Regions from separate parts of the Marinococcus halophilus genome, predicted to be linked through region 2. Evidence: predicted binding sites of a transcription regulator. Region 2 holds the regulator's gene; the other holds the start of a gene.
The links. The regulator NrdR, encoded in region 2, represses ribonucleotide reductase genes. The targets are predictions, from matches to a motif close to AACACNATATATNGTGTT.
Positions count from the first base shown of each region.

Region 1: nrdI (class Ib ribonucleoside-diphosphate reductase assembly flavoprotein NrdI) is a predicted target of NrdR. The motif match lies at 9,002-9,019, and genes of this name have one in related genera.

Region 1 covers NZ_FVZD01000006.1:477,746-492,799, forward strand. Annotated here, with positions in the region: gene rnr (ribonuclease R) at 1-1,022, shown strand, start outside; gene smpB (SsrA-binding protein SmpB) at 1,102-1,581, shown strand; RNA gene ssrA (transfer-messenger RNA) at 1,657-2,019, shown strand; gene zupT (zinc transporter ZupT) at 2,253-3,062, shown strand; tRNA gene B5066_RS08505 (tRNA-Thr) at 3,161-3,236, shown strand; gene B5066_RS08510 (hypothetical protein) at 3,406-3,615, shown strand; gene B5066_RS08515 (hypothetical protein) at 3,612-3,803, shown strand; gene B5066_RS08520 (DUF1648 domain-containing protein) at 3,838-4,335, shown strand; gene B5066_RS08525 (response regulator transcription factor) at 4,372-5,079, shown strand; gene B5066_RS08530 (sensor histidine kinase) at 5,076-6,428, shown strand; gene B5066_RS08535 (PepSY domain-containing protein) at 6,500-7,195, shown strand; gene B5066_RS08540 (PepSY domain-containing protein) at 7,357-7,968, shown strand; gene B5066_RS08545 (redoxin domain-containing protein) at 8,016-8,633, shown strand; gene nrdI (class Ib ribonucleoside-diphosphate reductase assembly flavoprotein NrdI) at 9,076-9,471, shown strand; gene nrdE (class 1b ribonucleoside-diphosphate reductase subunit alpha) at 9,476-11,530, shown strand; gene nrdF (class 1b ribonucleoside-diphosphate reductase subunit beta) at 11,549-12,520, shown strand; gene B5066_RS08565 (hypothetical protein) at 12,619-13,242, shown strand; gene B5066_RS08570 (carboxymuconolactone decarboxylase family protein) at 13,283-13,633, opposite strand; gene B5066_RS08575 (thioredoxin family protein) at 13,752-14,078, opposite strand; gene B5066_RS08580 (hypothetical protein) at 14,272-14,649, shown strand; gene B5066_RS08585 (ABC transporter permease) at 14,840-15,054, shown strand, end outside.
Region 2 covers NZ_FVZD01000006.1:757,954-773,007, reverse strand. Annotated here, with positions in the region: gene B5066_RS10000 (M42 family metallopeptidase) at 1-1,085, opposite strand, end outside; gene B5066_RS09995 (sigma-w pathway protein ysdB) at 1,352-1,759, shown strand; gene rplT (50S ribosomal protein L20) at 1,803-2,159, opposite strand; gene rpmI (50S ribosomal protein L35) at 2,201-2,404, opposite strand; gene infC (translation initiation factor IF-3) at 2,448-3,002, opposite strand; gene thrS (threonine--tRNA ligase) at 3,259-5,199, opposite strand; gene mqnC (cyclic dehypoxanthinyl futalosine synthase) at 5,529-6,638, opposite strand; gene dnaI (primosomal protein DnaI) at 6,782-7,708, opposite strand; gene B5066_RS09960 (replication initiation and membrane attachment family protein) at 7,727-9,136, opposite strand; gene nrdR (transcriptional regulator NrdR) at 9,153-9,632, opposite strand; gene speD (adenosylmethionine decarboxylase) at 9,803-10,186, opposite strand; gene B5066_RS09945 (glyceraldehyde-3-phosphate dehydrogenase) at 10,558-11,589, opposite strand; gene coaE (dephospho-CoA kinase) at 11,729-12,322, opposite strand; gene mutM (DNA-formamidopyrimidine glycosylase) at 12,295-13,158, opposite strand; gene polA (DNA polymerase I) at 13,171-15,054, opposite strand, start outside.

The DNA.
Region 1 (15,054 bases), 280 kb from region 2:
ACGTAGTGCTGCGCGAGCGCTCGGTTGCTGAAAAGCTGATTGAAGAATTTATGCTGGCTGCCAATGAAACGGTAGCCGAACACTTCCATTGGATGAAGGTGCCGTTTGTCTACCGGATTCACGAAGATCCGGCTGAAGACAAGCTGCAGTCATTTGTGGAGTTTGTGACGAACTTTGGCTACGCAGTGAAAGGGACCGCAAATAAGGTACACCCTCGTGCGCTCCAGGAGGTTCTCGATTCCGTGAAGGGGGAACCGGAGCAGGCAGTGATCAGTACGGTCATGCTGCGCTCAATGCAGCAGGCTAAGTATGATCCGGAAAATGCCGGCCACTTTGGCCTGGCGGCGGACTTCTATACCCATTTCACATCACCAATCCGCCGGTACCCGGACTTGATTGTGCACCGGCTGATCCGTACGTATTTAGTAAACAAACGAATGGACGACAAAACCCAGCAGAAATGGAAAAATGAGCTGCCGGAAATTACCCGTCATTCCTCCGAGATGGAGCGCCGGGCTATCGATGCCGAGCGTGAAGTTGACAGCATGAAAAAAGCCCAGTATATGAAAGACAAAATCGGGGAAGAATTCACCGGTTTTGTAAGCGGAGCCGCCAACTTCGGCCTGTTTGTGGAACTCGAAAACACCATTGAAGGCATGGTGCACATCAGCTATTTAACTGATGATTATTACCACTATGATCCGAAGCAGTATGCCCTGATTGGTGAGCGTACAGCGAATATGTACCGTATCGGCGATCAGGTGGAGGTACGCGTTCTGAACGTAAACCTTGAAGAAGCTGCGATCGACTTTGAGGTTGTCGGCATGAAGCGTCCGGCAAAAGCCCGCCGCAAAGAGTCCACGAAAGTGATTCAGGGAGATAAGGGCAAACGCCCGGGCCGAAAAGAAGGCCAGGGTGAAAAGAAAGACGGCAATAAAAAAGACGGTGGCCGTAAAAAAGGAAAATCCGGCAATAAAAAGCCGTTTTATTCGAAAGTCTCAAAAAACAACAAAAAGAAATAATCCGGTTGTGGCAGCCCGGGAGGATAGGCCATAGCCGGGCTGCCGTGGTAAACTAAAGAATGAAGGCAGGTGAACGGGGATGGCCGTAAAAACGGAAAACCGGGTGCTGGCGCAAAATCGGAAAGCCCGTCATGATTATACTATCGAAGATACCTTTGAAGCAGGTATTGAGCTGCGGGGCACAGAGATAAAGTCAATCCGTGCCGGGAGGATGAATCTAAAGGACAGCTTCGGAAAAATCGATAATAATGAGCTGTTTTTGCATAACGCCCATATCAGCCCGTATGAGCAGGGAAACCAGTTTAACCATGACCCCCTTCGTACGAGAAAGCTCTTGCTGCATCGCCGGGAAATTAATAAACTCATCGGCAAAAGCATGCAGTCCGGCTATTCCATTATCCCATTAAAGGTTTATATCAAAAACGGCAAAGCTAAGGTGCTAATCGGCCTTGCCAAGGGTAAGAAAAAATACGACAAACGCCAGGCTCTTAAAGAACAGGACGCCAAACGCGAAATGGATAAAGCCATCAACCGGAGCATGAAGGGTATGAGCGACTAGATTGACACGCCCGGGGCCTATCGTTATAATATAGTATGTCGCTCATAAACTATGAGCGCATGCTTAACTTCACATGGGGACGTTACGGCTTCGACAGGGATAGGTTGAGCTTTAGCTGCGAGCCGAGAGGCAGCTCGTAAAAATGCCACGCCAATAATAACTGGCAAAAACAACGAAAACCTCGCAGTAGCAGCGTAACAACTGCTTCATGCGGATCCCGCATTCCATCGCCCGCGTGGAATGATTTGGGGTCTCACTCTTAGTGGGCTACGCAGTTCGCCCTCCGTCTGAGGGCGGCTGAAGAGACTAATCAGACTAGCCGTACGAAAGCCTGTTGCTAGGCTGACGTACTGGCGAATGATAATATAGCGACTACGCTCGTAGATGCTAAAGTGGCAATATCTCTGGACGTGGGTTCGAATCCCACCGTCTCCACCATACATACAGGAGACATAAAGTGCTTACGGCTTACCAGCCGTAGGCACTTTTTTTGTGTTTTTTATTAGCAGCTCCGCACAGGCCGTTCTGTCTTTTTACCTTTTTTCTTAGAAAAAAAGAAGATTTTTATGGAGGCATAAAGTTTGCATTGACACAACAATTGAATAATGGTTAAAATGTTGCATAAGGGAAAATTTCGTGAAATCAATCCAGTACATGAAGGAGGAGCACGCATGGAGCCCAACGTCATCTATGCCTTTTTATTAACACTTGGAGCTGGTCTTGCTACAGGAATTGGAAGCATACTGGCTTTTTTCACCTCCACGACAAACACCCGGTTTTTAGCTTTTTCACTCGGATTCTCTGGAGGCGTGATGATTTATGTTTCCATGGTTGAAATATTTTTTAAGGCGCAGGAATCGCTCGTCGGAGCACTTGGAGAAGTTGGTGGCCAGTGGGCGACCGTAGGAGGATTTTTTGGAGGAATGATTTTCATTGCTGCCATTGACCGGCTCGTTCCACAAAAAGGCAATCCGCATGAAGTGAAGCGCGTGGAAGACATGCATACATCTAAAGAAGAGCTTGAACGCCAGGGTCTCATGAAAATGGGGACATTTACAGCGCTTGCTATTGCGATTCATAACTTTCCAGAAGGCATTGCGACATTCACCTCTGCTTTGAACGATCCTGGTCTGGGGTTTGCAATCGCGCTTGCCATTGCCATTCACAACATCCCTGAAGGGGTGGCAGTTTCGGTGCCGGTTTATTTTGCGACTGGGAGCAAACGGAAAGCGTTCCGGCTGTCTTTCCTGTCGGGATTATCAGAGCCGGCGGGGGCTATTTTAGCGTTTCTTATACTGATGCCGTTTTTAACAGACACAATGTTTGGAATCATCTTTGCCGCTGTAGCTGGAATCATGGTATTTATTTCTCTGGATGAGCTGCTTCCGGCAGCAAAAAAATATGACGAAACCCACGTGTCGATTTACGGTGTAGTAAGCGGGATGGCTGTGATGGCGCTCAGCCTGCTGCTGTTTATTTAAACAGCCTTGAAGGCAGCGCTGGCTCGCTGGCTGCCTTCGGCTTTTTTGATTGACATGCATTTTTTCTTTTTGTATATTATTATTTGTCGCAAATATGTGCTAGTGTAGCTCAGTTGGTAGAGCAGTTGCCTCGTAAGCATCAGGTCGCAGGTTCAAGTCCTGTCACTAGCACCATTTATGTTATGACAGCGCCCATGCCAATGGGTGCTTTTTTTGTTTTAAACCGGCCTGAAAAGAGAAAAGACCAATGAGAAATATTTTAGCGGCTTTTCAAGGAAAAGATGGGCAATAAGGAAAGAAAATGATACGTTGATAGAAGATAAAGTCGAAAGGGAGGGGTAGCTTGAGATCCCCGGTACTATTTACGTTTAATGTAATATTTCTAGTTTTGGCTGCGGGAGCAGCGGGTTTTTTTCTTTGGCTTGGCGCCACGTTCTATGTCATTGTTGCAGCAATTGGTATGCTGAGCGCGCTGCTTGGCGTCTACCAGACAGGCAGAAAAAAGCCAGGCAGTAAAAAGAAATCAAAAGAAAGATCAGGGGGAGAGTCATGAATACAAATGCGACCATAAAATTTTTTTACTGGTTTGAAGGATTTATTGTAGTGCTAAGCCTTATTCTCGGCATTTTTTTCATTATTTCCGGAGAATGGCTATGGAGTATTGTAATGGTCATTATTGCGATGTCCTGTATCGTTACGATTATAATGATATCAAAAGCGTTGAAAAAGCAGCAGTGGTGAAGCTGGAATAAAGAATAGTAGGAGGCAGACCGTTATGCCGACGTTTGCAAGAACAGCATTAATTGTAGGGGGCGTGGCTTCCATAGGAATGCTTGCGATTGTGCTTTTCTATTGGCCTCGTCTTCCGTACATTGTGCCCCAGTTTTTCGACGCCACCGGAGATCCAAACGAATATGCTGCGAAATATTATTTGTTTGTTCCTCCTTTGGCGTTAATCGCTATTTGGACCGGGGCGTATTTTTCTCTTCGCTACCCGGGCTGGTTCCGCCTTCCGGTGCGAATGAACGAGCATCAAATAGAGGTATTTAAGCGTGAGGGACAAATTCTAGTTTCTATTCTGCTCGTGGAGCTTGCCCTCGGGTTCGTTTACGTTCAGTGGCAGACCGTCCGGACAGCCCTGGATGAAAGTGGGGGGCTCGGGTGGTTTTTCCCTTCATTTTTTCTTATTTGTTTAATTGGCACTGCTGTTTATTTCACATGGAGAACAATCACTTTGTGGAGCAAAGCTTCAAACCACCGTTCTTCATCATAATAGACTGCCATCCGGCAGCGTATTGAGGGATGCCTAATGGAACAAGCACGTATACTGATTGTGGAAGACGAAGAAAAAATTGCGCGGGTGCTCGAGCTTGAGCTTACCTATGAAAATTATTATGTTCAAAAAGCGACTGATGGTCTTAAAGGCTTCGCTATGTATCAGGAAAAAACGTGGGATTTAATTATTCTCGATATTATGCTTCCGGGCATTAGCGGCATTGAGCTGCTGCGGCGAATCCGGAGCCAGGACAAAAAAACAGCTGTCCTGCTTGTCACCGCTAAAGATTCGGTAGAGGACAAAGTTTCCGGCCTCGACCTCGGGGCCAACGATTACATTACCAAGCCTTTCCAAATAGAAGAGCTGCTCGCCCGTGTTCGTTCGTCTCTCCGGTTTCAAACAAAGACTGCCTTGAAAGCAGAAGCAGAGGAAGAAGAGCATTGGCTCTCAGCGGGCGAGTTGCGGCTTAATGAGTCGGCCCGGGAAGTATATGCCGGCACGGAGCCAGTGGAGCTGACCCGAAGAGAGTTTGATCTGCTTTACTATCTGTTAAGAAATAAAAAACAGGTGCTCTCCCGGGACCAGATTTTAGAACAGGTATGGGGTTTTGATTATATCGGGGAAACAAACGTCGTGGATGTTTACATTCGCTACCTGCGAAATAAAATTGATAAACCGTTCGGGACCACACATATCCAGACTGTCCGCGGCGTTGGCTACGTTGTCAAGGATTCGCCATGAAGCTTGGAAACAAGATTCATTTATATACATCGGTGCTTGTATTTGTCATTGTCGTACTTTTGGTGTTTGCTATCTACTTTTCCTTCTCCCGCATGATGATCGGAAGCGAAGTGGAGCAGACGGTAGAAGAAGCGAGACAGACGGCGTCTACGTTTAATGAATCCGCAGACAACTTTTCGGCTGAACAGCTGCTGAGGGCCTATGCCCCCACTGAAGGCATGGCCAGAATTGTGCTGCAGGACGGATCCAGGGCTGCGACAGTTACCTCTCCGGCAGAAGGAAGCTTAACGGATGAGTCCGTGCAGTATTATTCGGAAGAATACGTCCAGGTGGCCGAATACCACGGTGAACGGTACGCTTTTGTTTCCGTGCCGGTGATATGGACAAACGGGCAGGTGGCAAATATCCAGATCACCGACAGCCTTCGTCCGACAGAAGAAACGCTGGCGGTGCTCCGCGTAATCCTGATTATTGCCACTATCGCAGCTGTTATCCCGGTATTTCTCTCGGCCCGCCTGTTAAGAAGAGTGATTCTCCGCCCGATTACAGCACTGTCGGCCACAATGCAGGATATTCAAACGAGCGGCAGGTTCAAACGGATTCCCTCATCGTCGAAGTCAAAGGATGAAATTGAACAGCTCGGAGATACATTTAACGAAATGATTGAGCGGCTCGAAGATAACTATCATAAACAGGAGCAGTTTGTATCAAATGCCTCGCATGAGTTAAAAACGCCGCTGACAGTGATTGAATCATATGCCAGCCTTCTTCAGCGAAGAGGGGCTTCCCGGCCGGAAATTATCGAAGAATCAGTGGAGGCTATTCACTCTGAGGCAATTCGGATGAGGGAGCTGACCCAGCAGCTTCTGCTGCTTGCCCGCCATAGTGAAAAAGCAAACCTGCACATGGCAGAAGTGGATTTACAGACGGTAACAGCAGACGCTGTCCAGAATTATCGCAGCAGCTATCATCGGGATATTAATTTTTCCGGAAACACGGCGGTGACACAGACTGATTCTGATAAGGTGAAGCAGCTGTTGTATATTCTGCTTGATAACGCGAGAAAGTACAGCAGTGACACTATTGATGTGAGAGTTGACAAGATGGAAAAAACGCCGTTCATTGCTGTGAGTGACCGCGGCATCGGTATCCCGGAAAAAGACCTTGAGCGTGTTTTCGAACGTTTTTACCGGGTCGATGAGTCGAGAACACGGGCCAGCGGAGGCTATGGGCTTGGTTTATCGCTTGCTAAAGATATTACCGAGGCTCTTGGGGTGAATATTGCGATTGAAAGTACTTATGGCCAGGGCACGGAGGTCCGGCTGGTTTTTCCGGAGAACGGCGAATAAGCTCCCTGTTCTCATCATTTTCTCAGAATGAGCGATTACAATAGGTGTAATAGAGGGAAGGGGGAGCAGCTTTGAAAAAAGTCATTGTTTTTCTCGTGCTGCTGGCCGGCCTCGTAGTAGCCGCTTTGGGAGTCTGGTGGCTTTCGTCTTACTTTACCCAGGAGATGTCTCCGGAGGAAATTGAACAGGCTGTGCAGGAGCAGTACCAGGGGGAAATTACGAATATCGAAAAACAAGACGGTATTTATGAGGTGACGGCAGAGCTTGACCGGGGAACGTACCAGATGCAGGTGGAAGCTGCAGATGGATCAGTCATAAGCGTTACACAAATTGCTGGCAACAGCACGAATGATACAGAAATGCTAACAGAAGAAGAAGCACGTGCCCGGGCTGAAGAGGAAACTGATTTTTCTATTGAAAAGATCAGCAGGGAAACCCAGGAAGGCACGGCTGTCTATGTAGTGGAATTTGCAGAAGAAGAAGCATTGGAAGAAATGATTATCGATGCCCGGTCCGGTGCTGTGCTGGAAGAAGAGCAAGATGATACTGAAAGCAGCGAAGACGGCCGGCAGACAGTGTTAAATGCGGAAGAAGCTGCATCTGTAGCCCGGGAAGAAGTGGACGGGGAAGTGGACGATGTCGATTTTGAAACGTCCGATGCCGGGGAGCCGTTTTACTACGTGGAGCTCGAGCAGGACGATGAAGAAGCCACGGTGCAGGTACACGGTATCACCGGAGAAATATTATCAATCACCTGGGATGATTAAGTGATTAGGCTGCCTGGATTATCCCAGGTGGCTTTTTTTATTTATATGCTTTTCATGAGCCATTTATGTATTTCTCATCAATTTCTCATTTCCCTATAGGGATATTCTCATGTCAGGAATTTATAGTAAAGGTGTACCAACAAATAAAGGGGGAGATGACCATGAAGGGAAAAATGATTGCAGGCAGTTTGGCGGGGGTCACAGCACTTGGGGCTTTAATTGGCGCAGGAGTTTATACGGCTGGAGGTGTGGGGGCGGAAACATCTTCAGTGCCAGCTTCTGAGGAAACAGCCGCAGAAAGTAAAGAAAGCACCAGCAGCGGAAACGGCAAGGAAAAAATCTCCGCTGATGAAGCTGTAATGATTGCTGAAAAAGAAACAAATGGCAAAGCGGTGGAACTGCAGCTGGATATGGAAGACCAGAAGTATGAGGTAGAGGTTGAAGGGGAAGACGAATATGACATTGAAGTAGGTGCATTCTCCGGTGAGGTGATTCAAAAAGAAACTGACGATGATAAAGACAATGAAGAGCCGCTGGTGCAGGACGGGGACAGCGTTAGTTTAGAGGATATTGTGGCTTCGGGGATGGGTGAATTGTCTGGTGAGCTGGACGAGTGGGAACTTGACCGCGAAGAGAGTGGCTATGATCTGTCGGTAGAAACGAATGAACAGGAAGGCAACTTTTTCATAAATAATGCAGACGGTACGATCGCTTCGAGGGATATTGAAGACGACCATGACGACGACAACGATGACGACAGGGACGATGATTAAAAGCTAAGAAAAGCAGACGATTGGGATCCGAAAGGAGTCTTGCAGGCATGGCACTATTAAGGGAAAAGGTGCTGAGTTCGCAGCTGCACCGGGCAAAAAACATCTTATGGAATGAATGGCATGAGGATAAACGGCCGGCGCTCTGCCCGGGGCTTAGAATCGGAGATAGAGCACCAGCATTCTCTCTTCCTGGTACTGAGGGAGATAATATTACTTTAAATCAGCTTCTTCTTCAGGGGCCGGTAGTACTTCTCTTCTGTTTTGGCGGATGGATGCATGCAGAAAAAGACAGACTATGGAGCTACGAAGAAGCCTCCCCTTTGCTGAGGCAGATGGGTGCCCAAGTAGTAGTAGCTGCCGCTGAACAGATATCTGTTCTCCAAAAAGAGGCGAAGCACATGCCGTTTACAGGGAAAGTGCTTGCAGATACAAATGCAGTGGCAGCCTCGTGGTACAACGCGTGCATCTCCTGCCGGGATTACCTGCTTCAGGACGTACCAGAGGTTAAAGCAGCTCTGCGGGATACCGGCTACTATTCTTATTGTCCTGCAGACATGACCTATGTCATTGACCAGGATGGTACGGTGGCAGCCTCTGTCTGGGAAGCGGCCCGGCCGGATCCCTACTGGATCGTTAATGAGCTTGTACAATTGAAAGAACGGTAAGACCCCGCCTGAAAAGGTGATAAAATATGGAAAGGCAGTCCGTGCAGGCGCGGGCTGCTTTTGTTTGAAATACATTCGTGCCAGCTCTTTGCCATAAGCTGAAAGTATCAAGAATTTACCGAAAATTATCCCTCCATACATAGCGCGCTGGAATAAATATATACCTGTATGTAGTAGTGCATACGGTATCAGTTTTTATAAACATCTAGATATAGAAGCAGGTCTTACTTACTGAATTTTTTTCTGTCAGAAAATGTGCACAATTATCAGGGTAGAATCGCAGAGCATAAGGAAGTATAGCAGAGATTTTAAATGTCAAGAGGATAAAACGAAAAAATATCTATATCATGTATGTTGAAAAAGGAGATTACACCATATATAGTAGTGGTATAAGAAGGATGTACACAAGTTCGTACATTTTAGAAATAAAGGAGGGGATTCGATGATACCGATCATTTTTGATTCTATGACGGGCAACGTGAAGCGTTTCGCAGAAAAAATCCCGTTTGACCGGGTATACAGTCTGAATGAAGCGGAACAAATCGATGAACCGTTTATCCTTATCACCTATACGAAAGGCTTTGGAAATATTCCGGAATCCACAGAAGCATTTCTTGAAGATCATGCAGAGCAGCTTCTTGCTGTGGCGTCGAGCGGAAACAAAGTATGGGGAGACAATTTTGCGAAAAGCGCTAACCAGATTGCAGTAAACTACAACGTTCCTATACTCCATAAATTCGAACTGAGCGGAACAAAAAACGATGTGTCCATTTTCGCAGAGGAGGCGATGAAAGTTGCAACAAACACAAACCACCGACTGGATCCAGTTAAACAATGAAATCATGTTTCAAAAGGACGGGTCCTTTCAATTTGAAAAAGACAAAGAAGCCGTTTACCAATACTTTATTCAATACGTCAACCAGCATACTGTTTTCTTTCACGATCTGAGAGAAAAGCTCGACTATCTGCTTGAAAACGATTTTTATGAAAAAGAATTCCTTGAAGCGTATTCTTTTGAAGAAATTGAGCGGGTCTACAACCTGTGCTATGAAAAGAAATTCCGTTTTCCTTCATTCATGAGTGCGTTTAAATTTTACAATGACTATGCGTTGAAAACCAATGATCAGAAAATGATCCTTGAGCGCTATGAAGACCGGGTGGCTGTTGTGGCCCTTTATTTCGGCAATGGAGACGCCGGGAAAGCCGAACAGTTTGCGGAAATGATGATGAGCCAGGATTATCAGCCGAGTACCCCGACGTTCCTGAATGCCGGCAGAAAACGGCGCGGAGAATTAGTCAGCTGCTTCCTGCTTGAAGTAAATGACTCTTTAAACGATATTTCCCGGGCTGTTGATATTTCCATGCAGCTGTCCAAAGTAGGCGGCGGTGTATCCCTGAACTTATCGAAACTTCGGGCAAAAGGCGAAGCCATTAAAGACGTAGAAAACGCGACAAAAGGCGTCGTCGGCGTAATGAAGCTGCTCGACAATGCCTTTCGTTACGCAGACCAAATGGGACAGCGCCAGGGCTCCGGGGCAGCTTATTTAAACATTTTCCATCGGGACATCCACGACTTCCTGGACTCGAAGAAAATTTCGGCTGACGAAGATGTGCGTGTTAAAACATTGTCGATCGGGGTTGTAATTCCGGACAAATTCGTTGAACTTGCCCGCCAGGGTAAGGATATGTACCTGTTCTATCCGCACACCGTTTACCGGGCGTACGGGGAGCATCTTGATGAAATGGATATGAGCGAAATGTACGACAAGCTCGTAGAAGACGACCGTGTGAAAAAAGACAAAGTCGATGCCCGCCGCATGCTTGAAAAGCTGGCGATTCTCCGGTCGGAATCCGGATATCCGTACTTGATGTTCCAGGATAACGTGAACCGTGCGCATGCTTTGAATAACGTCTCCAAAGTGAAATTTTCCAATCTCTGCTCTGAAGTGCTGCAGGCCTCTGAAGTATCAAGCTATACGGATTACGGTGAGGAAGATGAAGTCGGACTCGATATTTCCTGCAACCTCGGTTCATTGAACATCGCCAATGTTATGAAGCACAAAACGATCAAGGATACGGTGAAACTCGCTACCGATTCCCTGACCCATGTAGCAACGCACACTAACATTACGAATGCTCCGGCTGTGCGCCGAGGCAACCAGATGATGAAATCGATTGGTCTCGGAGCGATGAACCTGCACGGCTTTTTAGCGCAGAACCATATCGCGTACGAAAGCGAGGAAGCACGGGAATTCGCCGATTTCTTCTTTATGGCCATGAATTTCTATTCCATTCAGCGTTCAATGGAGCTTGCAAAGGAAACTGGAGAAACGTTTTACGGATTCGAAGGCTCGAGCTATGCGGACGGCTCCTACTTTAAGAAATACCTGAACCGTTCCTACCTGCCGTCCTCGGCTAAGATTGCCGGCCTGTTTGAAGGAATGGCTATGCCGGATGCGGAAGACTGGAAAGAGCTGATGGAGCAGGTGCAGGAGCACGGATTGTTCCACAGCTACCGCCTGGCGATCGCACCGACCGGCTCCATTTCCTATGTACAGTCGGCTACGGCTTCGGTTATGCCGATCATGGAGCGTATTGAAGAACGGACGTACGGCAACTCGAAAACGTATTATCCAATGCCGGGCCTCGCGCCGGATAACTGGTTCTTCTATAAAGCGGCCTATGATATGGACATGTTCAATGTTGTAGATATGATCGCAGCTATCCAGGAGCACATCGATCAGGGCATCAGCTTTACGCTCTTTGTGCGTGACACCATCACGACGAGAGACTTGAACCGGATTGATCTTTACGCCCACCATAAAGGCATCAAGACGATTTATTATGCACGAACAAAAGACACAGGACAGGACGACTGCCTCTCCTGCGTCGTGTAAAGAAAGGAGCACCACCCCATGAATCAAATTTTTGACGCAGCCGACTGGTCAAAACAAGACGACGACTTTACGCAGATGTTTTACAGCCAGAACGTAAAACAGTTTTGGCTTCCAGAGGAAATATCACTCAACGGGGATCTGCTCACGTGGAAATATTTAACCGATGAAGAGAAAGATACGTATATGAAGGTACTCGCCGGCTTGACCCTGCTCGACACTGAGCAGGGAAATGTCGGCATGCCAAAGGTTGCTGAGCAGGTGGAAGGCCACCAGCGCAAGGCAGTATTAAACTTTATGGCAATGATGGAAAATGCAGTGCATGCGAAATCCTATTCAAACATTTTCATGACGCTCGCTTCCACGGAAGTAATTAATGAACTTTTTGAATGGGTGAAGGAAAATCCGCACCTGCAGAAAAAAGCTTCCCGCATTGTAGAGCAGTACAATAAAATTGAAGACGGAGACGAAATTTCTCTGTACAAAGCCATGGTGGCTTCGGTTTATCTTGAAAGCTTTCTGTTTTACAGCGGCTTTTATTATCCGCTTTATTTCTATGGGCAGGGTAAGCTCATGCAGAGCGGGGAAATCATTAACCTGATTATCCGTGATGAAGCGATCCACGGCGTATATGTCGGCCTGTTGGCACAGGAAATTTACAAGCGCCAGACACCGGAAAAGCAGGAAGAACTGCGGGAATTTGCCCACGACCTGCTCATGGATCTGTATGAAAATGAACTGCTTTATACCGAGCAGCTTTACGATCCGGTTGGGCTGACCTCCGACGTGAAAAAGTTCCTTCGTTATAATGCAAATAAGGCATTAATGAACTTAGGACTGGATGCGTATTTTGAAGAAGAAGAAATTAATCCGATCGTATTAAACGGCATGGATACAAAAACAAAATCCCACGATTTCTTCTCCATGAAAGGAAACGGCTACAAAAAAGCAACAGTAGAACCGGTCCGGGATGAAGATTTCATTTTTGATTAACAATAAAAGCCGGGCATCTGCCTGGCTTTTTTTGCTGTGTATTTCAAAGAGTTCCGCTATAATGAAATACAGGAGAATATCACAATGAGGTGAACAAGATGGGTAAAATGGACGAAATGATTGTAGTGGCCCCAAGAGAGCAGGTGTTCGCACGCGAGGCGCGGACCTTTCACGGAGTGCAGGACGAGCAGGGGCAGATTCAGGAAATTCTCGGCACGATTGCGGATACATATACAGAAAAAAGACGGGGAGACGCCGAAGAAGACCCGTCCTGGAAACAGCCGATTCCCTACGTGGTGATCCGCAAGGGGGAAAAACTGTACGCGTATGAACGGCTTGCTGGCGGAGGAGAAGGAAGACTGCACAACAAATTATCTCTTGGCTTTGGGGGGCATATGAATGCTGAAGCAGGTGTTTCGACGTTTCAGGAGCTGCTGCATACAAATGCCGATCGTGAACTTGAGGAAGAACTGCATATTTCTTCTCTGGAAGAAGCAGAAATGCAGGCGCTTGGGCTGATCAATGACGATAATAACGCCGTTGGCGAAGTGCACCTCGGGATTCTATATACATTTGTGCTTCCGGAGCATGTGGATGTTCAGGTAAAAGAAACCGAACAGATCCGTGGCTTCTGGACGAATGTGGAAGAGCTTTCCCAACCGGAAATATATGAACGGCTTGAGACATGGTCCCAATTTGTCGTAGATATCCTCGATAAATAAACAAGAAGCTGTTTCCTTTACATGGAAACAGCTTCTTAATTTACTTTTCACTTAGTTGCTGCAGGGCGTCAAGGCCTATCGTTACTGCTTCACTCATGGATTCGCCGCCGCCAAAAGCTGCTGCGACACCCATATATTCTTTAATTTCTTCCTCCGAGCAACCGTGATGGAGGCATTGGTCCATATGGTAAACAATACATGTCGTATCGCCTTGATGCACGCCGATAGCGAGCGCCGTTAAATGCTTTTGAGCTGTGGAAACCTCTCCACTTTCAAAGGCACTAGAGGTGAAGCGATTATAATTTTTCGCAATCTCCTGATAGGATTCACTGAATTGTTCGATACCGCGGCGGTATTCGCTTAATATTTCTTTGGCGTCAATAACTGCCATAACTGTTCACTCCTTTTTAGGGTACTGAAAGAAGCATTCCCGGTTTTGATAAATTCAAACAAGGCAGCTGGAAACGATCTGTAATATAAAAAAATCTGCCGGGCCCGGCAGATTTACTTTAGTAGTATTTAGAGAAAAACTCGCTTACCTGGTCGGGAGTTTTAGCGTCCGCGCTGTGCAGATGGCCTATTTTCTCACCGTTTTGGAATACGAGAATACTTGGTATGCCCATAACTTCCTGTTCGCTTGTAATGTCTGGAAGCTGCTCAGTGTCGACTTTATGCAATGGGAGATTGTCAAAGTGGTTCAGTACGTCGTCCATGAACATATCAAGTCTCCGGCAGTCCGGGCACCACCCGGCTGAAAATTCTACTGCCACCGGTGCCTCTGTTTGTATAGTCTCCTTAAAAGAATCTCTGGATTCAATGCGAGTGCTTGTAGTCATTACTCATTAGCTCCTTTCATGTTGTCATCTATTGTAACAAAGGTATAAAAGTGTGCAAAAAATAAGAAGGAGAATGAATAAACTGGAAATGTCTGTTAGGATGAAAATATACATAATTAGTGCTGTGTTATTTATTTTTTCTGCGGGGAGGAGCTGGCTGACACGAGGTTTTTCAAAAGGACGGCAGCGGGTAATGCCTTTGTTTGCGGCCGCCTTTGGAAACGAAACAGAAGATGCAGAACAATGGATTTCGAAACTGGAAAGCAATAGGCTTTCTCTGAAAGAAACAGAAGAAACGGCTGCAGCTCCAGTTTCCATGAATCTTGGAAGCAAAATGTGGGAGGAAAACAGTACAAGCATAGAAATAGCGGTGCATGAGTTCAGCTCTCAGGAGGCAGCCATCCAGGCGGAAAAACAGTTTCAAGAAGAAATGACTGAAGACGGGGATGGGGAGATGCTTCCTAGTGAACGGCCGTTTCATAACCTATGTCTTTATATGCATATAATGGAGATACATACGATTTTTCGGCATTTATGGACAAGATACCACTCCCATCCTAAAAGCATGTGAAAAGCAAAGCCGGTCTGCCTGAAAAGGTAAGGCCGGTTTTTATTGTTTATGAAAAGTTAAGGAAAAAAGAAGAAGGTACATTGACATTTAAAACCGGAATGATAAAATGAAAAATGTAATTGATAATGAATATCATTAATAATTAGACGTAGAACGATGCAATTGTTCTTGGGAAATGAAGTGTTTACAGATGAAATGGTGGTACTTACTTGTTCTTCTCGTTCTTCTTTCGGCGGCTTCCCTGTTTATCGGCGTTCAGACGGTGTCGGTGCAGGGGTTGATGGCTGGAAATGAAGATGAATGGCGCACATTGACCTCGAGCCGTGTACCGCGGCTTCTTAGTATTATTATGGCCGGCATGGGGATGGCCATCTGCGGATTGATCATGCAGCAGTTGAGTCGGAA
Region 2 (15,054 bases):
GCGTCGTACGTTAACGAATCTACTGTCTTCCGGTCTAAGCGCTTAGCAATTTCTACGATTAACTGTACGGCATGCTCAAAGTCATCCCTGTGCAGAATAGCCGCATGGGTATGAATATAGCGGGTCGGAATTGTAATAGCCATCGATGGCACTCCTTCTCCGGATAAATGAATAGAGCCGGCATCGGTGCCTCCGTTCGCCATCATGTCGAACTGAAAAGGAATTTCTTTTTCTTCAGCTACTCCTACAACGAAATCACGCAGTCCCTTGTGGGCGATAACAGAAGCATCCATCATCAAAAGCTGCGGTCCTTTGCCAATTTTTGCTTTAGCCTCGTTGCTTGCCACACCCGGAGTGTCACCGGCAATGCCCACGTCAACAGCAAAGCCAATGTCGGGCTGAATTTGGTTGGTTGCTGTTTTCGCACCGCGAAGGCCGACTTCTTCCTGAACTGCACCGACACCATAAATTTCATTCGGATGGGATTCGTTTTCGAGACGTTTGAGTACTTCGATTGCAATGGCACAGCCAATGCGATTATCCCAGGCTTTTGCCATTAGAAACTTTTCATTATTCATCACTTCAAAATCACATACCGGCACGACCGAATCGCCTGGGCGTACGCCGAAGGATTCTGCTTCTTCTTTACTCGAAGCCCCGATATCAATAAACATATCTTTAATTTCCATCGCTTTCTTGCGCTGCTCTGCCGGTAGAATATGCGGTGGTTTAGAACCGATGACACCAGTAATATTTCCTTTTTTCGTCATTACCCTCACCCGCTGGGCGAGCATCACCTGGCTCCACCATCCACCAAGAGTCTGAAATTTCAAGAAACCATTTTCATCAATCCCCGATATCATAAAACCAATTTCGTCCAGATGGCCGGTGATCATCAATTTCGGACCGCCCGCCTGGCCGGTTTTTTTAGCGATAAGGCTTCCGAGCCGATCGGTACTCATTTCATCAGCATACGGTGAAATGTACTGAGTCATCACTTTTCTCGGTTCCTGTTCGTTCCCCGGAACGCCGTTTGCGTCCGTGAGGTCTTTTAGCATCTGCAATGTCGGATCTAATTCTGCCATTTCATGCTGCCTCCTTTATGTATGGTTGTTTTACGCACACATGCAAAGGGAAAATATCATTAATGTCTTAAACTAATATTCTCATCAATACAAGCAGTGTGGTACAGGTTCTTCCATATTCAGTATAAAGAACTTTGCCCCGGGGCTCAAACATAATCTATCTTGCCCGGGTTCAGGTGAAACTTTTTAATATACTGTGCGTATATATTAGAAATGCTGAGGCTCATGTACGCTTAATCCGGTATATGCAAAGGAGGGTGTAAAGATTGGGAATTCTTTTGCGACTGCTGTTGCTGATTGCTCTCATTATAATCATATATTCGTTTTGGAAATACTGGAATAATTCAAGAAGAAAATTAGAAGCCGCCCATCAAAAAAAACAATTCTATCTGCTTGATGACCAGCAAAACGTACGTAAAAACCTGCTCGCTACGCATAAAGGCGTCATGTTTGAAGGAGAGAAATACGTAGGTACGACCGAAAAAGCATTTGAAGTGGTTACGATTTCGCTCTGGGTGATTGAAAGTGAGCATTTGCGCGGCTTCCAGCGGGAGGATTTCACCTTCCTTGAGCGGGAAATTCTTGCTCTTTACCCGGAGGCTGCCATTGAATGGAACAGCCCGGTGAAAGAGTTTATGCAGCAGCTTGAAGCGGAGCGGCCGGGAAAACGATAAAAAGCGGAACTCCCTATTGACGGGCGCTCCGCTTTTTTGCATTTTAGTTTAGGTTTGATTTCGCTTTTTCAGCAAGTTCTGCGAATGCTTTCTCGTCGTTTATCGCGAGGTCTGCGAGCATTTTACGGTTCATTTGAATACCGCCCTGCTTCAAACCATGCATCATGCGGCTGTAGGACAAGCCATTCAACCGCGCTGCTGCGTTGATACGCGCAATCCAGAGCTTACGGAATTCGCGTTTGCGCTGGCGACGGTCCCGGTAAGCATACTGCAGGGACTTCATTACCTGTTCCTGCGCTGTTTTAAACAGCGTATGCTTTGAACCTCTATATCCTTTCGCGAGTTTTAATACTCGTTTACGTCTGCGACGTGCCACATATCCGCCTTTTACTCTTGGCATCGTCAACCCCTCCTTAGCTTATATTAATTATTTGGTCTTGCTTATTTTTTCGTTTTCGGCAGTAGTGTCTTGATACGCTTGTAGTCGGATTTGGAAACAAGCTCCGGTTTACGAAGGTTACGCTTTTGCTTTTGGGATTTATGCGAAAACATATGGCTCGTGAATGCGCGTGCGCGTTTTACACGGCCGCTTCCTGTTTTGCGAAAACGTTTTGCTGCTCCGCGGTGAGATTTCATTTTTGGCATAAGTGACATCCTCCTTTTTTAATATAACGGGAAAAACCGCTGTCTATTCTTCTTTGCTGGATTCTTCTTTTTGTTCACGTTCCTGTTCTGCTTTTGGAGCAAGCATGAGGAACATGCTGCGGCCGTCCATTTTTGGCTTCGTTTCAATCGTACTCACGTCTTCACACTCTTTCGCAAACCGGTCCAGTACTTCTTTACCAATGTCAGAGTGGGTGATCATACGACCGCGGAAGCGGATAGCTGCTTTTACTTTATCGCCTTTAGATAAAAACTTCCGTGCATTGCGAAGTTTTGTATTAAAGTCGTGTTCTTCGATGCTCGGGCTCAAACGAACTTCTTTAACATTGATCGTTTTTTGCTTTTTCCGGGCTTCTTTTTCTTTTTTCTGCTGTTCAAAACGGTATTTACCGTAATCCATAATACGGCAGACAGGCGGTTTCGCATTTGGAGCGACAAGAACGAGGTCAAGGTTTTCTTTCCCGGCCAGCTCTAAAGCTTCATTTCTTGATTTTACTCCAAGCTGCTCTCCGTTAGCGTCGATGAGTCGAACTTCACGGGCACGGATGCCCTCGTTTACCTTTTGGTCCTTACGAATAATAAGCCACCTCCAGAAATTTAGTGCGCGGGGCTTCCACGCAAATGCTTACCATTGGCACAACGAAAAAACGTGCAGGCACCCTCTGAAGCAGAGAAGCGCCCACACGTATACAGAATATATGCTCTACACATTCAATATATTGATAAAAACCAGCCAACGTTTGTCGGTCAGGTGAGAAGCGGGCGCTTCTTCTTTAGGGATTAATTATTTTCACACTAGGACATCGTAGCACGGAGCCAACAAAGCGTCAACCATTTTAGCGATATTCATTAATGGCCCCAGTTACATTTTCCACAAAATCTTCTAACGGCTGCGATTCTGAGTCCTGCTGGCCGTACCTTCGTACATTTACGGCGTTTGCTTCCTGCTCCTTGTCTCCGAGCACAAGCATGTAAGGTATTTTTTGCGTCTGGGCTTCACGGATTTTATAGCCGAGTTTTTCATCCCTTGTATCCACTTCCACCCGGACGTCTGAGGCCTGGAGCGCCAATTCCACTTCTTTGGCATAATCAAGGTGCACATCAGGAGAGACCGGTATAATTTTTACCTGGACAGGAGACAGCCACGTCGGCAGGGCGCCTTTATATTCTTCAAGCAGAAAAGCGATGAAGCGTTCCATGGTGGAAACGATTCCCCGGTGGACTACTACCGGGCGATGCTCGCCGCCGTCGCTTCCGACATACGTGAGATCAAAGCGTTCAGGCAGATGGGTGTCAATCTGGACGGTCGAAAGCGTCTCTTCCTTGCCCATCGCTGTTTTCACCTGCACGTCCAGCTTCGGGCCGTAAAATGCTGCTTCTCCTTCGGCTTCTACATATTCAGCATCAATAGCATCCATCGCTTCTTTAAGAATACGTTCGGAATTCTCCCACATCTGGTCGTCGTCCACATATTTTTCTTTATCTTCCGGATCCCGGTAGGAAAGCCGGAAGGTGTAATCTTTGATGCCAAAGTCATGATAGACTTCACGAACGAGCCGTACAGCACGGATGAATTCATCCTTCAGCTGGTCAGGACGGGCAAAAATATGCCCGTCATTTAGCGTCATCGCCCGTACCCTCTGCAGTCCGGCAAGCGCCCCGGATTTTTCATAACGGTGCATTGTTCCAAGCTCTGCAATGCGTACCGGCAGATCGCGATAGCTGTGTTTCTTATTTTTGTACACCATCATATGGTGTGGACAGTTCATCGGCCGGAGTACGAGTGTTTCATTATCCATTTCAATCGGAGGAAACATATCATCCTGGTAGTGGTCCCAGTGGCCCGATGTTTTATAGAGTTCAGACGAGCCGAGCACCGGCGTATACACGTGGTCGTAGCCAAGACGCACTTCTTTATCTACAATATAGCGTTCGATGATCCGACGGATCGTCGCGCCATTTGGAAGCCAAAGCGGCAGGCCCTGGCCTACTGTCTGGCTGGTCGTGAATATGTCGAGCTCTCTGCCTATTTTACGGTGGTCCCGCTCTTTAGCCTCTTCAATCATTTTCAAGTGATCATCCAGTTGGGACTGCTTTTCAAACGCCGTCCCGTAAATACGCTGAAGCATTTTATTATTGCTGTCCCCGCGCCAATAAGCTCCAGAAATATTCATCAGCTTAAACTTTTTCAGCTTAGACGTCTGCGGCACGTGGACGCCCCGGCATAAATCGACAAATTCGCCCTGCCGGTATAGTGCAATTTGCTCTCCTTCCGGAATGTCTTCGATCAATTCCAGCTTCAATTCATCGCCAAGCTCTTTAAAAAAGCGGATCGCTTCGTCCCGGGACACTTCCTCACGAATAATTTCAAGATTTTCATCGACGATTTTATTCATTTCTTTTTCGATTTTTGGCAGGTCTTCCGGAGTTAGCTGATGCGGCATGTCAATATCGTAATAAAAGCCGTTTTCAATTACTGGCCCCACCCCAAGCTGTACGTCATCAAAAAGCCGTTTCACGGCTTGGGCCATCGCATGTGCCGTACTGTGCCGGAGTACTTCAAGCCCTTCCGGCGATTGGTACGTGATGATTTCGATCTGTCCATTTTCCCTAAGTGGCGTGCGGAGATCGACCATTTTTCCATTCATTTTCCCTGCCAGTGCGTTCTTTTTCAGTCCGGAGCTGATCCCGCCGGCTACTTCCTCTGTCGTTGTGCCAATGTCATATGATTTTTCATTTCCGTCTGGAAATATGAGGTTGATTGTCTGTTCTGCCAATGTGAATTGTCCTCCTTTTGTAACTGTAATAAACAGAAAAATACATAAAGAGCCCGCCCCTCGAAAGGGGCGGGCTCAGCCGCGGTTCCACCCTAGTTTCCGCCCCACTCGCAGAGACGACTCTATCCGGGTAACGGCCGGGGACCCGCCGACAGATACTAAGGTTCCCTGCCGGAGCTCCGAGGGGGTAAAAATAAAACGGTTCGTGGAGAACTTTCAGCCGCGGTTCTCTTCTCTGGGACGCCTGTTTTATTTTCATGTCCTCTTCTTTGCATTTTCCTTTTCGCTATTTCAGCATAGCGAAAAGCTCCTTATCATGCAACCAGTAGTTAATTTTGCATAACAAAGTCTTTTTCGCTGTTTTCTTCTCCTTCAAACACACGGAGTGTATGGTACTTCGTATTCCGCTGCGCTGGCGTGTAGCCTGCTTCCCGTATTAAACGAAGGATCCGGTTGATGTTTACCTTGTGGGTGGTGCCCGCTGAAGAAACGACGTTCTCTTCCATCATCGTACTGCCAAAGTCATTACAGCCGTAGGAGAGGGAGCGCTTCCCTGTCTCTGGTCCAGCAGTCACCCACGAGGACTGGAAGTTCGGGATGTTGTCCAGGAATAAGCGCGAAATGGCTACGTTCCGGAGATAACCCTCTGGTGTAATACGTTCGCCTTTCATGCTCGTGTAGTCCTGCTGGAAGGTCCAGGAAATGAATGCCAAAAAGCAGTTGGATTCGTCCTGGGCCTCACGAATGCGCCAAAGGTGTTCGGCCCGTTCTTCGTTTGATTCGCCAAAGCCGATGACCATCGTTGCGGTACCGTGCATGCCAACTTCTTTAGCCATTTTCATGCAGTCGATCCATTGGTCGGCCGTGCACTTCAGCCGGCTGATCCGTTTTCTTGTTTTCTCTGTAAGAATTTCGGCACCGCCGCCAGGAAGAGAGTCGAGCCCTGCTTCATGCAGAGCCGTCAGTACTTCTCTCAAGGAGAGGCCGGATACTTCCATCATTTTGTACACCTCTGCCGGAGTAAACGAGTGCATCGTCACATCCGGAAAATGGTTTTTTATTTTCTTGAGCAGGTTTGTATAGTATTCAAATGGGAGATTCGGGTTGGTCCCTCCCTGCATCAAAATTTCGTCTCCTCCAACGTCCTGGAGTTCTTTAATTTTCTGCAGAATCTGGTCATCTGAAAGAAGGTAGCCCTCTTCTGAGCCCGGGCGGCGATAAAATGCACAAAAGCGGCAGAATGTATCGCAGACGTTGGTGTAATTGACATTTCGTCCTATGTTAAAGGTAGCAACAGGCTCGGGATGCCAACGTTTTTTAATTTCATTTGCTGCCGCTCCCATTTTTTCTATTTCATCGCTTTCATACAAGCGCACAGCGTCGTCCATGGTCAGTCGTTCTCCGTTTAATGCACGTTCTAATATTCCATCAATGCTCATTTTTGTATACCCTCCAGAAAATTCCTTTGTGGCGCTCGCATGAAAATACCGCGAATCCAACCCATTTTCTGCATGCTGGGCGCTATCATCATGTTAGCATATTTATTTGTATTATACACATAGAATGTCCTGTATATTACCAATTATCCCCGGCGGTTCTGCCCGTCCATAAATACTTCTTCTGTGAACGGACGGATCCGTTCCATTATTCTTTTTGCTTTCAGCCGCTCATTTCCGCCTTTCTGGGAATAGGTCAAATGTTCTTCAAGTTCACTGTAATCATAATTAGACGTATAGACGGTAGGCAGCTTTTCCATCATCCGGTACTGTAGAATGACGCCTAAAATATCATCTCTTGTCCAGGCGCTCATCGACTCGGCTCCAAGATCATCGAGGACGAGTACCGGTACACCTTTAACGCTGTCCACCTTTTCCCGTACGGTATTGTCCGATAACGATTCTTTAATCTCCCGGAAAAAGTCCGGCACATGCACAATCATCGAGCCAATACTCCGCTCTGCCAATTCATTCATAATAGCCCCGGCAATATACGTTTTGCCAACCCCGAATTTTCCGTACAGGTAAAGGCCCTTCCCATCTTCACCGGGAACGGTGGTCGATGCAAAATGAAGTGCTGTGGTCCCGGCCTTCGCTCTTGACTGGTGGTCCATATCCACCTGGTCAAAGGAAGCGTGCAGTATTTCTTTCGGAATATAATAGCTTTTAATCAGCGACTGCCTTTTTTTCTTTTCGTCATCGTGTACTTTTAATGAACAGCGGTGATAGGCAACCGTTACTTTTCCCTTGTCTTCCATCAGCTCTGGCTGATACCCCTGCATCAGGTTGGGACAGTTTTCAAGCCCTGGACAGGCATCACAGTTGCTGCGCTCCCGTTTGTATTCAAATAAAGCCGCCTTATTTTTTTCGTATTCTTCCGTAGGTATGTGCGGATGACGGTGCTTAAAATCGATCACTCCCGGATAGGCAAATACTTCTTTTTCAAGTCTTGCCATCCGCTCTTTCCAGCCTTTATCCATCCATCCGTTTAACGAGGAACCAATCGAATCCATCCAGCTGCCTCCTTTCGTTTAACGATTCGCTCTTTCCCGGCGTTCTTTCAGCATTTCCTCAAAACGTTCCCTTTCCTTCGAAAGCTGTTCATCCCTCGCGGTATTTATATCTTCTGCTGGCTTATTTTCCGACTGTTCTTCTTTTTCCATCCATTTCGGCAGCTTATCGTTTCGAACATACCCCTGCTGCCGTTTGTTTGCATAATTGTTTTTAGGCGCCATTCGTTCCTGGGCCTGCTTGTGCTCTTCTTTCGCAAGCTTCATGGCGTCCTCTACGGTATGTACTTTTTTCCTTGTCCACTGGCCCGCAATTTTATAAACGAGCGCTTTGCTTAATTTCATATTGTTATTCTGCATCACGTAATCGGTCAACACGTTGACCACTCCCGGGGATAAACGGTAGCTGAACAAAAGCTCTTCAACAAGGTAGATATCAGACTCCGGCACTGTGGCTCCGCCAGCAACAGAGCGAAGAAAAGTCACCGGGGAGGTTTGTTCATAAAACTGCTTCATCTGCTCCTGTTCAGACAGGGGACGTCCTTTTGCCGGGGTATGCTCCCTGTGTTCTGTTTGCGCACGATTCCCGAGCGCCGGGGGAGCTGCCCCGTGCTCCATGCGATAATGATTTTTCGATTTTCTGCGCAGGTCTTCTATATTTACTTCGTCGTCTGCCGATAAAGACTCCTGAATCACTTTTCCCATATCAATCGGTGAGAGCTGGTACACAAAAGCAAGACGGCGGACAGTCTGCTGCAGCGACGGCGTTAACAGCTGCGTGCTGTTAAGAAAGGAGGGAAGTGAAGCCTTTAACAGTTCCATATCGAACCCATTCTCTTCAAGCTGCAGACGCGATGGTTCACTGCCTCCTATAAATTCAGTCCCTTCTTCCGCCGGAGGCGGTTCGGAAGCCATTTCCGACGCATGCAGAGAAGCAAACACTTCATTGAAGGAAGCCGTAATTTCTTTTGCTTCTTCAGGTACAGCTGTAATACCGAAGCGCTGCCGCAGCTGAATGTATTTGTTTTTTCCGAGGCGATTATACAAAAATACGCTTAAAACGTCGTCCTGGAAAAAAGCCCGCGGCGACATTGGAGGCTGGATGTCATAAACAAATGTTTTGTCCTGCGCCTGTGTCTCTAATTCATAAACTCTGAGAAGGCCAATGCCTTCAAGCATGCGCCGGGCGGCATAAATTTCATTTAGAGGCATCTGCAAAAAAGCCATCAGCTCGTGATGGGTGGCTTCGGAGCTTTCATAGCAGTCTTTTTCCAATTTATTCTGCAGGGTCTGGTAGAGAGCGATCGCTTTGCTTCCAACTAACGGCTGGTAGAGCATAGACATTGTTTTATCGGTGCTCTCGCTGAATTCTTTGCTTGTGCGAACATAGTACCCGTCCACCGGTTTTACTTCCATCCAATGCAGACTCAAAGCGCCGCCCTCCTTTTTATGATTTAGATGAATCCTCTTTGTTTTCTTTATCAATCAGCTCTTTTAACTCATTGATAAATACATTTATATCACGGAACTGGCGGTAGACAGAAGCGAAACGGACATAGGCGATTTCATCAATATCTGCGAGTTCTTCCATGACAAGCTCTCCAGCTTCCTCGCTTTTCACTTCCGTCCGTCCCTCTTCCCGCAGTTTATTTTCCACCCTTGAGACAATACCCTCGAGCGTTTCCATCGGGATCGGCCGCTTTTCACAGGCCCTGATCAGGCCCCTTAACATTTTTTCCCGGCTGAATTCCTCCCGGTTTCCATTCTTTTTCACTACGACAAGCGGCAGTTCTTCCACAATCTCAAACGTAGTGAAGCGGTGGTGGCACGTATCACACTGGCGACGGCGACGAATGGACCGGCCTTCATTACTCGGCCTCGAATCCAATACACGTGTGCCATTGGAGTAGCATACTGGGCACTTCATTATTATCATCTCCAATTTGATGGACGATCTCTATTTTTATTGGTTCTATCATATCACACTAGCTCCTGTCAGGAAGATGACAATTTGCGTATTTCTTTGAATTCCTCTTCCTGCGGGCAATAAAAAACCGTTCAAGCACATCGTATGCTTGAACGGTGTTCATATACGCGTTATAAGGCGTTTGCTTCCGGGCGCTGCACGCGGATAGGCCCTGTACCACGGGGTATCTCTATTGTTTCTTCTGCTTCGGCACCGAGTGAGCCTGCAATATATTTTGCTGCCGTGTTCGGATCAATGTGATCGCCGCACGTATACACGTCAATGCTGGCATAGCCATGCTCCGGAAAGCTGTGAATCGTCAAATGCGATTCTGAAATAATAACGACTCCGCTCACACCCTGCGGAGCAAATTTATGAAAGATTACTTCTCTTATTTCAGCGCCTGCTTTCAAAGCGGCGTTTACAAAAATACGTTCGATTGCGTTTACATTGTTTAAAGTTTCTTCGTCACAACCCCACAGCTCGGAAATGACATGGCGTCCCATTGTTTCCATGGTACGTTTCCCCCTTTGTTTCTTTTTCTTCCATCATTAGGTCGCTTTATTTCATCGGCCCGTCACGTTTTAAAGGTTACTCTGGGGGAAAGTTAGTCCAATTTGGCACTAACCCTTGCAGTAACCGTTAGCAGGCCTGGAGATGTCTGAAAAACATGCATTTTTGCCATTAAGTTCAACGACATGCAGGCACGAAATCCAGTATACGATGTTTATTTGCAATTTGCAACCAGTTTTCCAGTGCAGAGGCTTTGAACCTTGCATATCTCTCTTCAATGCTTATATACGCTTTGTAGCTTCCGCGTACGATATTGCAGAAAAATAAACAAAAAGCGCCCCGCTTACGGGACGCTTTCCCATATTGACGATCTTTAAAACGAAGCAACAGAAGAATAGCCTACAGCTGGTTCACCAACCATCTTTACCAAATCTACGACCCGGCAGGAGTAGCCCCACTCATTATCGTACCAGGCAAGCACCTTAACCTGGCGATCGTTGATTACCATTGTGGAGAGCGCGTCGATGATCGATGAATGTTCATTTCCATTAAAATCCGTTGAAACGAGCGGATCCTCACAGTAGGAAATGATTCCTTTAAGCTCTTGTTCTGATGCCGTCTTAAGCGTTTGGTTAATTTCTTCTTCCGTCACCGGACGCTTCATGTCAATTACCATATCCACAAGCGACACGTTTGGTGTCGGTACACGAAGCGCCATACCGTTCATTTTCCCTTCCATGGAAGGAATCACCTCGGAGAGCGCCTTAGCTGCCCCGGTAGACGTCGGGATGATCGACTGTCCGCAGGCTCTTGCCCGTCGCAGGTCTTTATGGGGGTTGTCCATGTTATTTTGATCATTTGTGTATGCGTGCACGGTCGTTATTAAACCGCTTTCAATTCCGATTTTATCTTCAAGCACCTTTACTACCGGCGCAAGGCAGTTTGTCGTGCAGGAAGCATTCGATATCACGTGGTGGTTTTCCGCATCGTAATCTTCTTCGTTTACGCCCATCACGATAGTGGTATCGACTTCTTTTCCCGGAGCGGTTAATACTACTTTTTTCGCCCCAGCTTCTATATGCATTTCAGCGTCCGGGCCGCGGTTGAATTTGCCTGTCGCTTCGACCACAATATCTACGCCAAGTTCTTCCCACGGAAGTTCAAGCGGATTTCGGTTTTGAAGCAGCCGGACCCTTCTACCGCCCACTACCATTTCGTCTCCTTCATATTTCACCTCAAGCGGAAACGGGCCATGCACACTATCATATTTCACCAGGTGAGCCAGTGTTTCAGGAGGATACATAGCATTGATGGCTTTCACTTCAACTTCCGGGTCCATCATTGCCTTTCGAAAAACCATACGCCCAATTCGTCCGAAACCGTTGATCGCTATGCTTGTTTTCATTTAATATCCTCCTCTGGAAATATGTTATACTTTTATGAGTAAAATCTAAAAATAGTATAACATATTGATAGCGTATTCTTGCAACCTATTTTTAAAAAATAACCACTTTCTTTTAAGGAAAGTGGTTATGCATACTTTTTTATATTATTCTCCACTGACGGAGCAGTTCGTTCACCTGGTTTTTTGTTTCTTTTTCTGTGCCCGAGTTATCAACTACTGCATCTGCCAGATGTCTTTTTTCTTCAAGGGGCATCTGCGATTTGATTCTTGCAGCTGCATCCTCTTCGCCCCGGCCATCGCGGTCGATAAGCCGCTGCTTCTGTATCGATTCATTTACGTAAACGACGATCACACGGTCGACCAGAAAATTTAAATTGTTTTCAAGCAGAAGCGGAATATCAAGCACCACATGCTCGTTCCCTTCACGCACAAGATTATCCCGTTTGGTCATCATACGCTGCCTGACAGCAGGGTGGATGATTTGGTTGAGCACCTGACGTTTCTCCGTGTCATTAAAAATGACCGAGCCTAGCTTTTTTCTGTCGAGCGTCCCGTCAAGCTGAAGGATTTCCGGACCGAAATGCTCAATAATCTGTTCAAGGGCAGGCTCTCCTGGTTCCACCACTTCCCGTGAAATTACATCCGCATCAATCACGGGAAGCCCCTGCTCCCGAAGAGTGTCTGCCACCAGTGATTTACCGCTTGCTATTCCGCCTGTAAGGCCGATAACCATTTCTTCCCCTCCTTCGTCTGGCATACTGGACAGTAATGAGTACCTCTGCCCGCTACTACGGCCCGTTCGATTTCATGCCCGCACACTTTGCACGGCTCTCCTTTTCTTCCATATACATACAGGTTTAATTGGAACGCACCAGCCTGCCCGTCCCCGTTCACATAGGAACGCACTGTGCTCCCTCCCTGTTTGACTGCTTCTTCTATCACTTCTGTTATTTGCTTTCGAAGCACCTCTATGACTGGCTCACTAAGATTTGCGGCCGGAGCGTCAGGCAAAATGCCCGACCGGAACAGTGCTTCATCCACGTAAATGTTCCCAAGGCCCGCAATAATCGATTGATCGAGCAGTACTGCTTTGATGCTGCGTGATGTTTTCTGAAAACGGGTGCTCAAATACTCAGCTGTAAAAAACGGATCAAGGTAGGGCTCCGCCCCCAACTGATTTAGCGGTTTTTCGCCCCATTCCTCGCCGCGGTCAAATACATGCATGGTGCCAAACTTACGTACGTCACGATAGCGGAGCTCCGTGCCGTCGGTGAAATGAAAACGCACATGCGTGTGCTTATCCGGCTCCCCGCCGTCACTCCATTCATATCGGCCTTCCATGCGCAAGTGGGAGACAACTGCCAGATCTTCGAGATAAATAACTAAAAATTTCCCTTTACGGTGCACCCGATCAATCGTTTTGCCCCCAAGCATCATTGAAAAGGCTTCATGGTCATCGGGCCGCTTAATAATGTTTGGCCAGTATACTTTTACGTTTTCTACGGTTTTTCCAACGGCCGTCTGTTCTAAATTCCGGCGGACCGTTTCAACTTCCGGTAATTCGGGCATTCTTTCCTCTCCTTATTTCGCATCGTACCATGTCGGCCCCTGGGCCACGTCTGCCTTTAAAGGGACCGACAGCTCAATTGTCTGTTCCATCAGCTCCGGCACAAGCTCCTGCATGGTTTCCACTTCGTTCTGTGGCACTTCAAAAATCAATTCGTCATGCACTTGAAGCAGCAGGCGGCTGGCTAAGCCTTTTTCTTCAAGGGCTTTACTTACATCCACCATTGCCTTTTTTATAATATCAGCAGCCGTCCCCTGAATAGGAGTATTCATGGCCGTTCTTTCAGCAAAGCTGCGCTGGTTAAAATTGCGGCTGTTCATGTCGGGGAGGTACCTGCGGCGGTGCAGAAGCGTCGTAACAAACCCGTCGCGCCTGGCCTCATCTTTAATATCATTCATGTAGTTCTGCACATTAGGATAGCTTTTTAAATAGCTTTCAATGAATTCTTTCGCTTCGTTTCTCGTGATGCCAAGACTCTGTGAAAGCCCATAGTCCGAGATCCCGTAAACAATCCCGAAGTTCACGGCTTTCGCACTTCTGCGCATGTTTGATGTCACTTCGTCCTGCCCGACGCCGAAAACATCCATCGCCGTTTTTGTATGAATATCCATGTTGTTTTGAAAGGCTTCTTTGAGTCCTTCATCGTCCGCGATATGAGCGAGCACCCGGAGTTCGATCTGCGAATAATCTGCCGAGAGGATGGACCACCCGGATTCAGAAGGAATAAAAGCTTTCCGGATACGCCGGCCTTCTTCAAGGCGGATCGGAATGTTTTGCAGATTCGGCTCTGTCGAACTCAGCCGGCCTGTCTGGGTAATTGCCTGGTTAAACATTGTATGGATTTTGCCGGTGGATGGGTGAATTACTTTTAAAAGTCCTTCGATATACGTAGATCTCAGCTTCGAAATCTGGCGGTACAACAGCAGGTTTGGAATAATTTCATGCTGATCCCGGAGCTTTTCGAGTACATCTGCCGACGTGGAGTAGCCAGTTTTTGTTTTTTTAACAGCAGGGAGCTCAAGCTCTTCAAATAAAATCGGCCCAAGCTGTTTCGGTGAATTAATGTTAAATTCACGACCAGCCTGTTTATAAATTTCTTTTTCAAGCTCGGCAAGACGGCCGTCCAGTTCATCACCGATAGTCTCAAGCTGGGAACGGTCCACGCAGATCCCCTGGGTTTCCATTTGTCCGAGCACGAGCGACAGCGGCATTTCCAGTTCTTTAAACAGTTCGAGCTGCTCGTTTTGCTTTAGATCCTCCTCGATTTTCCCCTGAAGCCGGTAGACCGCTTCACCTTTACGGATCAGGTGCTCTGCCAGTGCTTTCTCCTCCGGCTTGGTGCGCTTTGCCCCTTTGCCGTACACAGCTTCGTCGGTATCCACTACCTGCAGATTCCGGCGTTTCGCTATATCAGACACATGATGAGACGATACGGAGGGATCAATTAAATACGAAGCAATCAATGTGTCATGGGTAATCCCCCGAAGCTCCAGGTCATTCCACCCAAGAGCAACCACGGCACGTTTTGTATCAAATGTATATTTTTCCCTCGATTCGTCTTTAGCCCATGCCTGAAATGCTTCGCTCTGCAGTGCATTCTCCGTGGAAATAAAATACCGTCCGGTTTCGTTGATAACTGCTATCCCCCATATGCTCCCGTGATGGTAATTTTCTTCCGGCACTTCCACAACCAAAGCCGACGGAGACACAAGCATGTCCTCCTGGACGTCTGTAACATGCTTATACGCCAGTTCATCGAAGATCTGCTGCGCTTCATCCACATCGTCAAATTTATTTAACAGCGTTTGAAATTCCAGCTCACGGAAAAGATCCGTTACTTCTTTTACATCGTAGTCTTCATGCTTTAATTTCGAAAGCTCGAGATCGAGGGGGGTATT